Linked DNA regions of Kordia antarctica. The main gene of each other region encodes a partner of the protein of the gene in region 2 in a complex. Links are inferred from orthologs where the notes say so. Each region holds a gene or a part of one and is shown on either strand. Other genes may lie near its edges.

What was found.
Region 1: dnaX (region 2) and holA share a complex: the UniProt entries of both Bacillus subtilis proteins name them as parts of the DNA clamp loading complex. The link is inferred for Kordia antarctica from one-to-one orthologs.

What each region holds. Positions count from the first base shown.
Region 1 is NZ_CP019288.1:270,996-278,468, forward strand. The notes cover bases 2,692-5,547. They hold holA (DNA polymerase III subunit delta), read left to right. Parts: upstream 2,692-3,545; coding sequence 3,546-4,550; downstream 4,551-5,547. Other genes in these bases: IMCC3317_RS01230 (glycosyltransferase family 2 protein), read right to left, coding at 2,692-2,907; IMCC3317_RS01235 (type I restriction enzyme HsdR N-terminal domain-containing protein), read right to left, coding at 3,040-3,486; IMCC3317_RS01245 (retron system putative HNH endonuclease), read right to left, coding at 4,759-5,547. Outside these bases: IMCC3317_RS01220 (OmpA/MotB family protein), read right to left, coding at 253-1,134; IMCC3317_RS01225 (hypothetical protein), read right to left, coding at 1,342-1,839; more of IMCC3317_RS01230, read right to left, coding at 1,918-2,691; more of IMCC3317_RS01245, read right to left, coding at 5,548-5,652; IMCC3317_RS01250 (AAA family ATPase), read right to left, coding at 5,649-7,473. UniProt on the Bacillus subtilis protein: Part of the beta sliding clamp loading complex, which hydrolyzes ATP to load the beta clamp onto primed DNA to form the DNA replication pre-initiation complex.
Region 2 is NZ_CP019288.1:1,620,301-1,627,794, reverse strand. The notes cover bases 1,982-4,858. They hold dnaX (DNA polymerase III subunit gamma/tau), read right to left. Parts: upstream 4,352-4,858; coding sequence 2,612-4,351; downstream 1,982-2,611. Other genes in these bases: miaE (tRNA-(ms[2]io[6]A)-hydroxylase), read right to left, coding at 2,022-2,603. Also shown: IMCC3317_RS06565 (Ppx/GppA phosphatase family protein), read left to right, coding at 1-52; IMCC3317_RS06560 (porin family protein), read left to right, coding at 144-749; IMCC3317_RS06555 (T9SS type A sorting domain-containing protein), read right to left, coding at 938-1,630; IMCC3317_RS06535 (hypothetical protein), read right to left, coding at 5,529-5,717; IMCC3317_RS06530 (DUF7619 domain-containing protein), read left to right, coding at 5,935-7,494. UniProt on the Bacillus subtilis protein: Part of the beta sliding clamp loading complex, which hydrolyzes ATP to load the beta clamp onto primed DNA to form the DNA replication pre-initiation complex.

The DNA.
Region 1 (7,473 bases), 1.3 Mb from region 2 along the record:
CTAGAACAATTTTGTTTAAACTTGTTCTAGCATGGCTCGAATTCTTAGATATGCTTCGCTCTTAGATTATTAGAATCGCTAATGCTCTTAGAATTTTAGCCTTTCACTAGCGTAACTTTGTAATTTATACCGATAACTCAACTAAAAATAATTAGTGAATTCGTGGCAGAAATAAATTTTCAATTAGATTTAAAACAAAAAAAGAGCGTCCAAATCAATTTGAACGCTCTTTTCAATAATTTTAATTTTAGATTACTTTCCTTCCGCAGAAAGACTTTTCATTTCTTTTTCAATCATTTCATAGAACTGATCAATTTTTGGCAATACAACAATACGCGTACGTCTGTTTATCGCTTTGTTAGCTGCGGTATCGTTTTCCACCAATGGAACATAATGACTTCTTCCAGCCGCAATTAATTGACTTGGGTTTACACCCAATTCTTGCAATACACGAATAATTGAAGTAGATCGTTTTACACTTAAATCCCAGTTGTCAATCAAAACACCTTTGTTATATGGAACGTTGTCTGTGTGACCTTCCACCATGCATTCAAAATCGGGCTTGCTGTTTACAACTTTCGCTACTTTTGCTAATACTTCTTTCGCTCTTGTAGTTACGTTGTAGCTTCCGCTTGTAAATAATAATTTATCAGCAATTGAGATAAATACAACGCCTTTTTCAACGTTGATTTCAATATCTGGATCATCAATTCCAACGGCTTTTTTCAAGCTAGAAACAATTGCTAAGGTTACACTGTCTTTTTTGTTCAGTGCATCTTGCAAACGTGAAATTTTCAAATCTTTCTCTTTCATGCTTTCCAATGATTTCTCAAGGTTTTCAGCACCTTTCGTTGTCAAAACAGTCATATCTCTTGTGTTTTGAATCAAACTTTGAGTGTTTTCCTTTAAATCACTGTTTGCTTTTCTCAAATCTACAACCTGATCTTGTAATGCATTTGCTCTTGCAGAAGAAGATGCTTTTTCTTCCAAACAAGAATTTAATTTTACAGTTGCGGAATTTAATAAATCTTTGGTCTCTTTGTGTCTTGCTTCTAAAGCTATAAACTCTTTCTTAGAAACACACGATGATACTAAAATGGACAGCGTTACTGTCAGGAAAAGTATTTTCTTCATAAATCTTAATTTTATATGTTAAAACGGTTTTTTCAAATTTTACTCAAAAGTATTAAAAAAGCGAGTCACTTAACAAGTATTAACAAAGTTTTAGAACTATAATGACAAGTTTTTTTAACATTTCAGAAAACAGTATTTTTTATTGCCAAAATGGTAGACAATTCGATACTTAACGGTATTATTTTATTGATATTGTTTAGTACGATTTCAATTATTTTTTATTCCAGCATTTTGTTCATTGTCCAACTCATCTAGTCTCATATCTACTAATTCGAAAGTACTGTATTGTTCAAAGGGAATTTTGCTATAATCCAAATAAAATCTTTTCGCCTTTCCTTTATACTTTTTCTTAATTCTTTTATCTTTACTTTTTACCACATACAACAGTAAGTTGTAATTTGTTAGTTTGTCAATAATAAACTTTCTCAATGAAATTCTACCATGTATTCCCTGCATAAATTGACCTCCATATTGTTGATCAAAATTTGAATTAGTAAAAAAATCTGGTAACACACAGCTATCAGTAACTTTAAAATTATTTAGAGAATCAACATGACGGTTAACAAATAGGTTTCGTTTTTCGTTATTTTTTTTTCTCTCAATTACCCGCCGATCCTTTTTCTTCACTTCAATAATAACGGGGTTTTGAGCAAATACTGAATTTGCAAAAACGACCATCAAAAAAACTTGAATTACTATTTTCATTTAGTTCACTATTATTTATTCAAAATTCATCATGGATTCTTGCCTGCGCAGGAATGACAACAGTGCAAAAAAAACAAATTACAACTCCGAATACGTTTTCTTTCCCTTTAAGAAATAAGAATACACAATTGATTTCTCTTGGAAGTATGCTGATTGTTGACTTTCTCCACGTTTTTTCAACATTTTAGGCAATCGTGCATAAAAGTGAAAATGTGCTTTCAAAACCGCAACGAAATGCTTGAATTGTAATTTTGCAAGAAACTGAATTGCGGCAATTCCATCTAAAAATAAGCGTGAAACTATAATTGGAATTAATTTTCCTTTCGGAAGATTCTTCGCAAGCATGCATAATGAATTTCTAAAATTCAAATACGTTTTCTTAGGATTTGTACTATTCAATGTTGCGCCACCAACGTGAAACACCACACATTCAGAAATATATTTTGTTTTATAACCTAAGTTAAATGCGCGCCAACATAAATCGATTTCTTCTTGATGCGCAAAAAAGTCTTCATCAAAACCATTTAATTCGTGAAAAACGTCCTTTCGAATGAAAAAACACGCGCCAGAAGCCCAAAAAATAGTTGCATTGTCATTGTATTGATTGGTATCTTTTTCTAAGGTGTGAAAAATTCGTCCGCGACAAAATGGATAACCATATTTGTCAACAAACCCGCCAGCCGCGCCAGCATATTCAAAATGTGTTTTTTGTTTAAAGTCTAAAATTTTTGGTTGAATAATCGCAGTTTGAGGATTCGATTCAAATTCGGGTAGAATGGGAGCAAGCCAATTTTCGGTGACTTCAATATCTGAATTTAACAAACAAAAAATTGCTTCTTCAACTTGTGGTAATGAATCATTATAACCTTTTGCATATCCTCCATTTTCAGCATTTTGAATGATTCTCACATTCGGAAAATGATTTTTTACATATTGTACAGAATCGTCGGAAGACGCATTGTCAGCCACATAAATTGTTGCTTCTCGCGAAAATGCAATCACAGAAGGCAAAAACTGTTCTAATAACTGTTTTCCGTTCCAATTTAGTATGATAATGGCAATTTTCATTTTGAAATTATAAATGCTAAATTTGAAATTTCTCGATACAAAATTCTTTCAGAATTTCACTCGAAATGACGTTTGGTTATTAATTAAAATATTTTTCTCACAACTCACAACTCACAACTCACAACTCACAACTCACAACTGATAATCAGGTAATTCTCTCAAAAAATCATACTTTTTCGCTTCATAATCCATGGTGCAATAAAAATGATTCAAACCGTTTGTAACCATTAAATATTGCGCTTCCAATACCATATTATAGCGTGCAATTTGGTCAAATGTGTTTTGTTTGATGGCAATTGCACTTCGTTTACATTCAACAACTAAAAAAATACTTCCGTCAGAATTGAAAATTACAATGTCATAACGTCTCTTTAAATCATTGAATATGAGTTCTTTCTCAACATTAATTAAGCTTATCGGATAGTTTTTTTCTTGAATTAGAAATTGCACTGTATGTTGTCGAACCCATTCTTCAGGAGTTAAGACCACAAACTTTTTCCGAATCGCATCAAAAATATAGATTTTATTTTCCCTATTTTTGAAGCGGAAAGTATATTTTGGAAAATTTAAGAGTTCCATAGCACAAAACTAATGATTCGTGCATCGAAAACCAATACAATTCCGCATTTGTCTGAACAATGGAAGAAGCTAAACAAATTGTCATCGATATACAAAAGGGAAACATCAAACCTGTTTATTTTTTAATGGGCGAAGAAGCTTATTATATTGATAAAATTGCCGAATATATTGAAGAAAAAGTACTTGCTGAGGAAGAAAAAAGTTTCAACCAAATGGTTTTGTACGGACGCGATGTTACGATTGATGATATTGTAGCGAATGCCAAACGCTATCCGATGATGGCGGAACGACAAGTGGTTATTGTGAAAGAAGCGCAAGATTTGTCACGAACTATTGAAAAACTTGCTCCGTATATTGAAAATCCGCAACCTTCTACGGTTTTGGTCATTTGTTATAAATACAAAAAGATTGATAAACGTAAGAAGCTTTATAAAGTCACAGCGAAAAATGGCGTGATGTATGAAAGCAAGAAATTATACGAGAATCAAGTTGCCGATTGGATTCGCAGAGTTTTGGCAGGAAAGAAATATAGTATTACGCCGAAAGCCGCGCAAATGTTGGTAGAGTTTTTGGGAACGAATTTGAGTAAAATCAATAATGAACTCGAAAAACTACAGTTAATTTTACCAAAAGGAAGTGAAATCACACCAATTCTGATTGAAGAAAACATCGGAATTAGTAAAGATTATAACAATTTTGAGTTGCGAAAAGCAATTGGCGATAGAGATGTTGTAAAAGCATTCCGAATTATCACGTACTTCGCTGAAAACCCAAAAGATAATCCTACGGTTGTAACGGTTTCGTTGTTGTTTAATTTCTTCTCGCAATTGTTGCAATATCATGGTTTACTGGATCAAACACCGCGAAATGTGGCTTCGATACTTCGAATTAACCCGTATTTTGTGAAAGAATATCAAGCTGCCGCACGCAATTATCCAATGAAAAAAGTCAGCGGAATTATTGCAACGTTACGGGAAATGGACGTAAAAAGTAAAGGTGTTGGCGCAAGTAATTTACCAAATGGAGATTTGTTGAAAGAGTTATTGGTGCGAATTATGAACTAGGTTCGCTACGCTTAATCGCTGCGCTCAATTCAAGGATTCAAGGTTCAAAAATTTAAGGTTTTATCTTGTTATTGTGTTTCGCTTTGCTCAACTTTCTTTATTCTTTATTCTTTATTCTTTTGTTTCGCTTTGCTCAATTTTCATTGAAACTGAATAGTAATTTTCAAATTAATACATCTTCAAATTTTCAAATTGATACATCATTTCATCAAGCTGCATTAATGTCTATTTGAAAATTTTTCTTCAAAAACATACCAATCATTTGTCGTGCTAAGCCTAAATATTCTTCTTCGGGTTTTAAGAAATCTTGAATAACTACTAATTCTCGTTGTAATACTTCCGAGAATCGCTTAGAGCGAATTGGATCGTTTATGAAATCATTAAAATTAAATAATGCTTCTTCTACGCGTTGCATTTGCGCGCTGATAAGAATAGCTTTTTTCTCACGTTCTTGCACTAACAAAACACGTTGCAGCGCAAATACCTTGATTGATGACAATGCACGTTGTTTTAAAAATTTTTTTCGTTTTCTAGGTTTCATCACGCCAGAATTGATATAATATTTGAAATAATCTTCTGGATTTTCTTTACACGGATTGAGCAATAAACGTACTTTTTCTTCTTCTTTCAAATCAGTATCATGAGATCTTGCTCTTTTTGCTTCATCAAATAAAGGAAACTGATTCATTTTTCCCATACTTTTTGCTTCTTCCACATTTAAGGTAGATTGTTTTGACTTTTGATTACAGTTTCTGCAGGATAATAATAGATTATCCCAACTCGCTGCCAACCAATAATAACCTGGTTTTGAGTCGCCTGAAGCTTTTAATTCTTCTATTTCTCCTTTAGGACGAAAATGCTCAATATCACCAACATACGTTTTTAAAAATGTACTTTCGCAATAGGCGCATTTGCCTTTTCCCATTTTTATCAACTTCTTTTTTACAGATGAATCTCGGTAAACTTTAAATTTTTTATACGTTTTAAGCTTATCTAAACCTGTAAAGTGTTCGATTACTTCTTTTAATTCTTTTTTTGATTTGACACTTCCATTTTCAAGGATTTTTGGAATTGTCACCAAATTTCTATCTATGAAAATCATAATTTATTTTTTGCGGATATATTTTTCCAAATATCTTGTACTTTGAGTATGGTTTCTTTCTTTATGTTATCGTCATCAATTTTGAGCTTTTTGCTTTTCATTTTCTTGGCAAGTAACTCATCAATAGCGTGATACATTAAGTCTTCACGCGCATCTTTTCCTAAACGTTTCTTTTGTGGTAGTATTTTTTGTAACGCTTTAACTTCGTTTTTTTCGCCTTTTGTGCGTTTCGATTCATCAATAGCGAGCAATTCGTAATAGCGCTCAAATTCTTTTTCTGTTTTGGAATCCATCGTGCTATTCAATCCAAAAAATTCAGAGGTTAGTAATTGATCAATTCGCAAACTACTCGGATTTGGTAAATCGCTAATTGCAATGATTGCATTTTCTTCGTCACGTTTCAAAACCACAACTTCATTTTCCTTTAAACCTCGTAAACATAAAGGTTCATGTGTGGTAATAATGAATTGAATTTTAGGAAATGTTTTGCGCAAGCGTTCTACAATTTCCATTTTCCATCGTGGATGTAAGTGTGTGCCAATTTCGTCGATGAGTACAATTCCTTCTGCCAATTCATACACTACATTTTCTTGCGAAAGTGTATAAATCATATCAATTGCAACGGCAAATATGGATTTGTAACCATCGCTTAAATGATTAATATCTATATTATCTTTTGTTTTATCATATTTGATGAAGATTTGTTTTTTCTTCACATTTCGCTCAATGGAATCTAAATCGTCCAATAACAAGAGACTTTTCAGAGTTTTTGCAACTTGATCGAACGTTTTTTGTTTGCTATTTAAAAACCATTCTTTTGCATTTGATAATGAAATAGAAGCATCAAACAGGTTTTTTACCTTTAAATAACTTGGATGATTTTTCTCAGGTTGCAAATTTCCAATTGGTAATAATCGGGTAGAGCCGTAGCCAATAATAAATGCTGGCGGTTTTTCAATACTAGCGATTATTTTATTGTCTTTATTGTTGAATTTAATTTCAAAAAATTCATCACTTCCTTTTCCATATACTTGAATAAAACCGCTTGTTTCATCGTATTTGAGTAAATCGTCAACAGTGATACCGAGCTTGTCCAAATACGTTTGTCCCATTAATGCAAGCGCGATGGCTTTTAAAACAGAACTTTTTCCAACGCCATTTTCTCCTAGAAATACGAGCCAAGGTTCGGAAGTTGTATCTTCTGCATAATCAGGTATTTGAAGTGTTAAGTCGGAGAAACATTTAAAGTTATGTAATACAATTTTATCTAGATATATATTTTTGAGAATACTCGCATAAAAGGTATCGTCTTTCTTTTTTGAAGTCGTTTTTTTAGGACTTTCAGGAGTTGGTTTTACTATATTACTTGGACTGATGCTTTCTAATGTATCATCAGGAATATTTAGATTAAAGCCTTTTATTTGTCCTTGCTGCTGTTGCTGCTGTTGCTGTTGCTGCTGTTGTATTTGTTGCTGTTGTTGATCGTAATAAGATTGTATTTGATCTGTAAAATTAGACAGAATACTAAATAGTTTTTTATCTTCTAAATAATAATCAATTAATGCTTTTCGGAATGCCAGATGGTTTTTTTTGGAAGTTCCTTTTAAGACTTCATTCCATTCTTCGGCAATTGCATGCGAATTTTTGATGCCTTTTCGTAAACCTTCAATTTCTTTTTTGGTGTCGTCAACAATATTTTGTCGCTCGTTTACCAAATCTTTTCGGTTCAATCCTAATATCTGAATCGTTGCTTCTGCTTTTTGCTTGACCATTTCGCCAATAACTGGCGAGAATTTTATTTTTGAAAAGAAAGAAATATTT
Region 2 (7,494 bases):
CTTCGAAACATCGAAAAAAGAGAAATCGACATCGAATATTTTGAGTTTTTGAATAAGCAATATTTATATTTAACAGTATAATTAAAAATAGATAGTTTCGTAAAGACTATCTGATCATTATAAAAACAATAAAACAAGAACAGATGAAAAAATTACTATTACTTTCATTTTTGATGTGTAGCCTAACTGCATTTTCGCAAGATATAGAAAAGGACACAGAAACAGAAGAAGATAAAGGTGCATACACAAGTACAGATTCAGATACGGAAACTAAATATGGTTTCAAAGCAGGAATTAATATCTCTAATTACAGTGCTACAAACCTAGATGATATTCAAGAAGGTTTGAATGATTCCAGAATTGGAGCCGTATTCGGATTTTTTGTAGACATGCATCTAGCGGGTAAATTTCGTTTTCAACCAGAATTTTTATACTCAGCACAAGGTGCTAAAGAAGATGCATTACGTGCCGATTATTTACAAATTCCACTAATGATAAAGTATGATGTAACAAACTTCTTAAACCTTCAATTTGGACCACAAATTGGTGTGAAAGTTCACGAATTTGAAGACAGTTTCAATAACTTTGATTACGCTGTCAACGCTGGATTTGGATTAGAAGTTATCGAAAATGTTTCTATTGAAGCTCGATACAGTCTTGGTTTAGCAGAAATGTTTGATGAAAAAAGAGCACCAAACTTAGAAGGGAAAAATGCAGTCATTCAGGTTGGAGTTACTTATAGATTGTAATTTGGATCGCTTCGCTCTTAGGCTATTGGTATCGCTATTCTCGATTTTGAGATAAAGTTTTAAAAGTACGTCAAGCTGAATTTGATTCGGTTTCACATAATCATAACATAAAAAACGTCTAATTGAATAATTTCAATTAGACGTTTTTTATTGGACAATCTCAGAAATCTAAAAGTGAATCCAATCAACTATATTTTTATAAACTTTTTCATATAGGTTTTATCTTTTTGTGTAATTTTTAAAAAGTAAATTCCAGCTTTTAAGCTAGTCATATCTATACGATCTTGTTTCAATAAATTATCAGAAATAATAATATTTCCAACAAGGTTATAAATTGTATATGTTGTTTTTAAATTGGTCGAAATTCCTGAGATATAGAGCTCTTCTTTTGTAGGGTTTGGATATAACTTTAAGGTGTTCGAAAGCACTTCATTATCTTCAGTAGATAAAACTTGTCTTCCATATATTAGTCTTTCACCTAACAAATCAGTCATTGTGAGCGATTGGTTATCTGTAGAAATTGTATAATCGAAAAAATTTGTTGTATCGGTTCCAAAAATTCCAAGATAAATAGGTTCAAAAAAATCTGTGTCACATAATATCTGTGTTCTCACATGATTAATAATATCAATAGAAGCATTGCTATTACTTATTACATAATCAGACCAATGAGTATTGCAACTACTATTTCCTGAGGTAGAATTATAATTACCAGAATTTGTAAAGTTGATAGTAATAACAGCTGGGTCAGGAATATGTGTTGTTGTTCCATTAGATTCTATATAATGTAAAAACCATTGCCCTAAAAGATCAGGGTCATCTTGAGCATGTATTGAAAAGCTAACTAAAAATATTAAAATAGTGGTGTAATTTTTTTTCATAGCACAAGAATTAGTTATTGTATGATACAAATATATAATAGAGTTAAATATAAAAAACCATTAATATAGACTTACTGAACACAATTTATAAATTACGACACATAAGTTAATGTTTTGATGATGAATGAAGTTTGCGTTCTAAGATTTTCAAATACTAACAGTAAAATTTTAGTTGAAATGTTGATAGGTTTATAAGTTTATCTAATGTGTGAATAATTCGCATACCAAAATACCAAGAACGTAGTGATACTAACATTCCAAGATCAGAAATTTAGTTGAAAGGTTTATAAGTTTATCCAATGTGTGAATAATTCGCATACCAAAATACCAAAAACGAAGCGATTCTAAGAGCGCAGCGATACTAACATTCTAAAAGCGCAGCGCGTCTAAATTACCCGTGCATCGTTTCGCTAGTTCCTAAATCTCTCATAATTTCTGCTTCAAAATCTAACAATGCTTGCCATTTTTCGTCCACTTCAGTTCTTTCACCATATTGTCTGGCAAAACCTAAAAACATAGTATAATGATTGGCTTCACTTACCATTAAATTCTTATAAAAAGTAGCTAACTCTTCATCTTTCATATTTTCAGACAATAGCTTAAAACGTTCGCAACTTCTGGCTTCAATCAAAGCGGCATACAATAATCTGTGTACCATTTGTGTAGTTCTGCTTCCGCCTTTCGGGAAAAACTGCAATAATTTGGCAACATATTCATCCTTTCGATCGCGACCTAATTTCCAGCCTCTAGCCAAAATTTTATCATGAACCATTTTAAAATGACTAATTTCTTCTTTCACCAATGAAATCATTTCTTCTACCAATTCTGGATATTCAGGAAAACTCACAATTAAGGAAATTGCGGTACTTGCGGCTTTCTGTTCACAAAAAGCGTGATCTACTAAAATCTCTTCAATATTTTTCTCTGCAATATTTACCCAACGCGGATCGGTTGGTAATTTTAAACCTAACATCATCTTTCTTAAATTTCTAAATCAAAATCTTTACGAAGTCGTTCTACTAACGGATTAATTTCTTTCAGTTTTTCATACTTATCACGCGTTGTAAACACATACTTTTTTGCGGTCAATTCGTTTACATCAATTTCTAGTGAAACATCATAATTATTCAACGCAGTTCTCACATATTCCAACAATGGATATTGTGCGCGCTCAATCTCAATGCGCATCGTTTCATTTGGCATTTCTAAACAAATAGTTGTTTCGTTTTTCAACTTCGGAATATCGGTAGATAATAAAGACCACATGATTTTTTCGCCTTTTTTATCGAGTTTTTCCACGTATTCGTTCCACACTTCTCGCATGCGTTCTTCCGTAAAGGCATCGCTTGGCAAATCTTTCTTATGAACAACTTTTCCTTGCTGTTTTTTTAAATGTTCTTGCTTTGCTTTAATGCTAGATAATGATAAACCAGAAACTTTATTTCGCATCATGGAAATATCAATCTTTGGTTTTACAAGTGGCGGAGTTTCTACTTTTTGTTCGGAAGTCTTTTCAGTAGTTTCTGTAGCTTCAACTTCGGTTTTAGTCTCAACTTCAACTTCAGTTTCAATTTCTTTTATTTTTACAATTGGATCAATCTTTTTACCATTTATCAAGAAAAAAGTGGCAGGAATTATGAACCGATCGCTATTTTTTTTTTCTCCATCATAATTGATAGAGGCAAGCTGCATTAAGCATAATTCAACTAAAAGCCGTTGATTCCTGCTTGTTTTGTATTTTAAATCACAACCGTTTGCCAGTTCAATTCCTTTCATGAGAAATTGTTGCGACGTTTTTCGCGATTGTTCTAAATATTTATTCTTGGTCTGATCGCCAACTTCCAACAAAGGAATGGTGGCTTCATTTTTACAGACTAATAAATCTCTAAAATGAGAAGCAATTCCAGCAATGAAATGATGTCCGTCAAATCCTTTAGATAAAGTTTCGTTGAAATCAACTAATAATTGTGGAATGTTATTTTCGAGAATTAAATCGGTTGCCGCAAAATAAATATCATAATCAAGCACGTTCAAATTTTCGGTAACGGCTTGTCGTGTTAATTGTTTTCCAGAAAAACTGACAACTCTGTCAAAAATAGAAAGTGCATCACGCATAGCGCCATCTGCTTTTTGAGCAATAATGTGCAATGCATCATCGTCCGCTTCTACACCTTGACTTTCGGCAATAAATTTTAAATATTCTTTTGCATCTTTTACGCCGATTCGTTTAAAATCAAAAATTTGACATCTGGATAAAATCGTCGGAATAATTTTGTGTTTTTCGGTCGTAGCCAGAATAAAAATGGCATGTTTTGGCGGTTCTTCTAAGGTTTTTAAAAACGCATTAAAAGCTGCTTGTGATAACATGTGAACCTCATCAATAATATATACTTTGTATTTACCTACTTGCGGCGGAATACGAACTTGGTCAATTAAACTTCGAATATCATCTACGGAATTGTTTGAAGCGGCATCGAGTTCAAAAATATTAAAAGCAAAATCTTCATCAGGATTTTCAGTTCCATCTTGATTGATCTTTTTTGCCAAAATACGCGCGCAGGTAGTTTTTCCGACACCTCTTGGCCCGCAAAATAATAAGGCTTGCGCCAGATGACTGCGTTCTATGGCTTTTTCTAACGTATTTGTAATCGCTTGTTGACCAACAACATCCTTAAAGGTTTGTGGTCTGTATTTAAGAGCTGATACGATGAAATGTTCCATAGAATTAGGGTAATCTTCTGAAAGCAAATATAACAATACAATTCTAATGAAACATAGCCAACAGCGAGATAGTTCTGCTTTTTTATTAACAGGTTTTCCAATACAGAAATGATGCAATTGAAAGTATAATTTTAAACAGGAAACAGTTGTCATTTCAAACAAAAGCGTACTTTTGCCTATAAGCAGGCTACCTTATCGCTGCTTCTTTCGAGAAGGAGAGGAAAGTCCGGACACCATAGTGCATTGTAGCGGATAACATCCGTCCGTCGTAAGGCGAGGACAAGTGCAGCAGAAAGTATGTACAGGTAATGCTGTAGTGAAACCAGGTAAACTCTACGAGGTGCAATGCCATGTATATGAACGATTTAAGAGCGGCACGCTCGATGTTCAAGGGTAGGCAGATAAAAGTTATTGGTAACAGTAATTTTAGATAAATGATAAGGCTCGACAGGATCCGGCTTACGGCCTGCTTTTTTTAATGAAACTCAGTTTTGAGAAGCCTTAAATGCGAACGAAACACTGCTAGTTGAATTAATCCTGCTGCATAGCGGGATCTCATATTTCATTATATATTTTATACTCAGTTTTGAGAAGCCTTAAATGCGAACGAAACACTGCTAGTTGAATTAATCCTGCTGCATAGCGGGATCTCATATTTCATTATATATTTTATACTCAGTTTTGAGAAGCCTTAAAGGCGAACGAAACACTGCTAGTTGAATTAATCCTGCTGCATAGCGGGATCTCACATTTTATTATATATTTTGTACTCAGTTTTGTGAAGTCTTTTTGGCGTGTAATGCTGAAGATGAAGTTCGATATTAAATAAATAGCTACTGTTTTTGCATAAAAAGAGAGAAACGCTTCAATTAAATTTGAAGAAAACTTAGTATTAACTTAATAATTCACATATGAAAAAATGATACAAATTTTTCAGCAATTTCTCTCCTTATTATTTATGCTCTAACACTCAAATTTTAATATTATTTATAAAATTTAAACTAACTAAATTACTCTAGTGTAAATGTACGTTGGTTTTTTTTGCTGATGATGTAAAAAACATATACATTTTGTAAGGTAAAACCGTAATAGTACTTATTTTAATAAACATAAAAAGCCTTCGAATGAAGGCTTTTTGGTAATTGGGTTTATTTTTTGCGTAGGCTATATTGTTAGATTAACAATACCATGATCCTGAAAATGGATCGTAACAGTCAAAGCACCTTCCGTTTTGGCAAATGTGATTTGCTGGACAATGTGATGCATTGGTGCATTCAGCAACATTTCTTCTTCCGCCTAAGATTTCCTTTTGAGCAGTTTTATTCAATTTCTGAGTTCCTTCTAATTTTAAAATATTTTTCAACATGATATATAAGTTATAGTTATGATGTAAATATAAAAAATCTAATTTTCAATTAATTACGGTTAGTCTGTCGTTTTGTTATTGTAAGTGTTTGTTTTTTAATAATAATGATAAGTTTGATGGAAAATTTAAACGCTTATCAATTTTTTTCTACGCTTATGTGTTTATTAACATATTTTAGCTTCACTTTTATTATTTTTGCGCTTCTAAAACTATATACATGAAAAAACAGTACTTTTTATTATTTCTTTTTATTGTAGTTGGACAGCTTGTGTCTGCACAAATTGTGAATATTCCTGATGCTAATTTTAAGAATAAGTTGTTAGGCAACTCTGCAATTGATACTGACGGAGATGGTTTTCTAGATTCAACTCTGGATTATAATAATGATGGAGAGATTCAAGTAAGCGAAGCAGAATCTATTACAGTCTTGAAAATAGGAGCGAACTTTATAAGTTCTTTAGTCGGTATAGAGGCATTCACGAATTTAGAGGAGTTAGATTGTTCTGGTAACTTTCTCACGGGCACTTTAGAATTCTCTACAATTCCCAATCTTAAAAAATTAGATTGTGAATCTAATCAACTTACTGGTTTGAATTTATCTTCAAACACGAATTTGGAAGAATTATTTTGCAAAAATAATCAAATCTTAAATTTAGATGTTTCTGCTAATTCAAACCTTTTGATTTTGAATTGTTCTGAGAATGCCATGGAAAGTTTAGCTTTCAGTTCTAGTGTAGAAGAAATTAGTTGTAGGATTAATTCTTTAACAAATATAGATGTATCATCAAACTTTAATTTGAGAAAATTAGATTGTTTTTACAATAATATTTCTATTATAGATGTAAATCAAAGCCCAAATTTAGAAAGTTTACAAATTGGCTCTAATAATATTTCTAATTTAAATGTTACTCAAAACCCTAATTTAGAATTATTAAGTTTTCCGAGTAACTCTATCTCAAATATTGACGTGACATTTTGTCCAAACCTAAGTTCTTTCGTTGTTTATGAAAACCAATTAACAAGTTTAGATGTAACTCAAAACCCTGATCTAGAATTTTTTTCTTGTTATTCAAATCAAATAACAAGCTTAGATGTGACATCTAACCCGAACCTTTACAGACTAAATTGCAACTATAATCAAATAACAAGTTTAGATGTTTCTCAAAATGGTAATTTATTTTTATTTTATTGCGCCTTCAATCAACTAGAAAGTCTATCACTAAAGAATGGAGACCATTTAATTCAATATCTTAATTTTAGCAATAATCCAACACTTCAATTTGTTTGTGCTGATGAAAATGAAATTCCAGCAGTGCAAAATTTTGCAAATAATTACGGTTACACTGATTGTGTCGTCAACAGCTATTGCTCTTTCACACCAGGTGGAACATTATATACAGTTTCTGGAGAAGTAAAATTTGATTCAAATACTAATGGTTGCGATATTAATGACGACGCATTTCCAAATTTCTCGTTTTCCATTACAAACGGTTCAAATACTGGAATTTTTACAGCAAATAGTTCAGGCGATTATGAAATTCCATTAAGTGACGGAATACATACGATAACGCCACAATTAGAAAATCCAACCTATTTTACAATATCACCAACAAGTATTACAGTAGATTTTCCAACAGACACAAGTCCAAACATTCAAGATTTTTGTATTACACCAAACGGAATATATAATGATTTGGAAGTTATAATTATTCCAGTAGAAGCTGCAAGACCAGGTTTTGATACAGATTATGAAATTATCTATAAAAACAAAGGAACA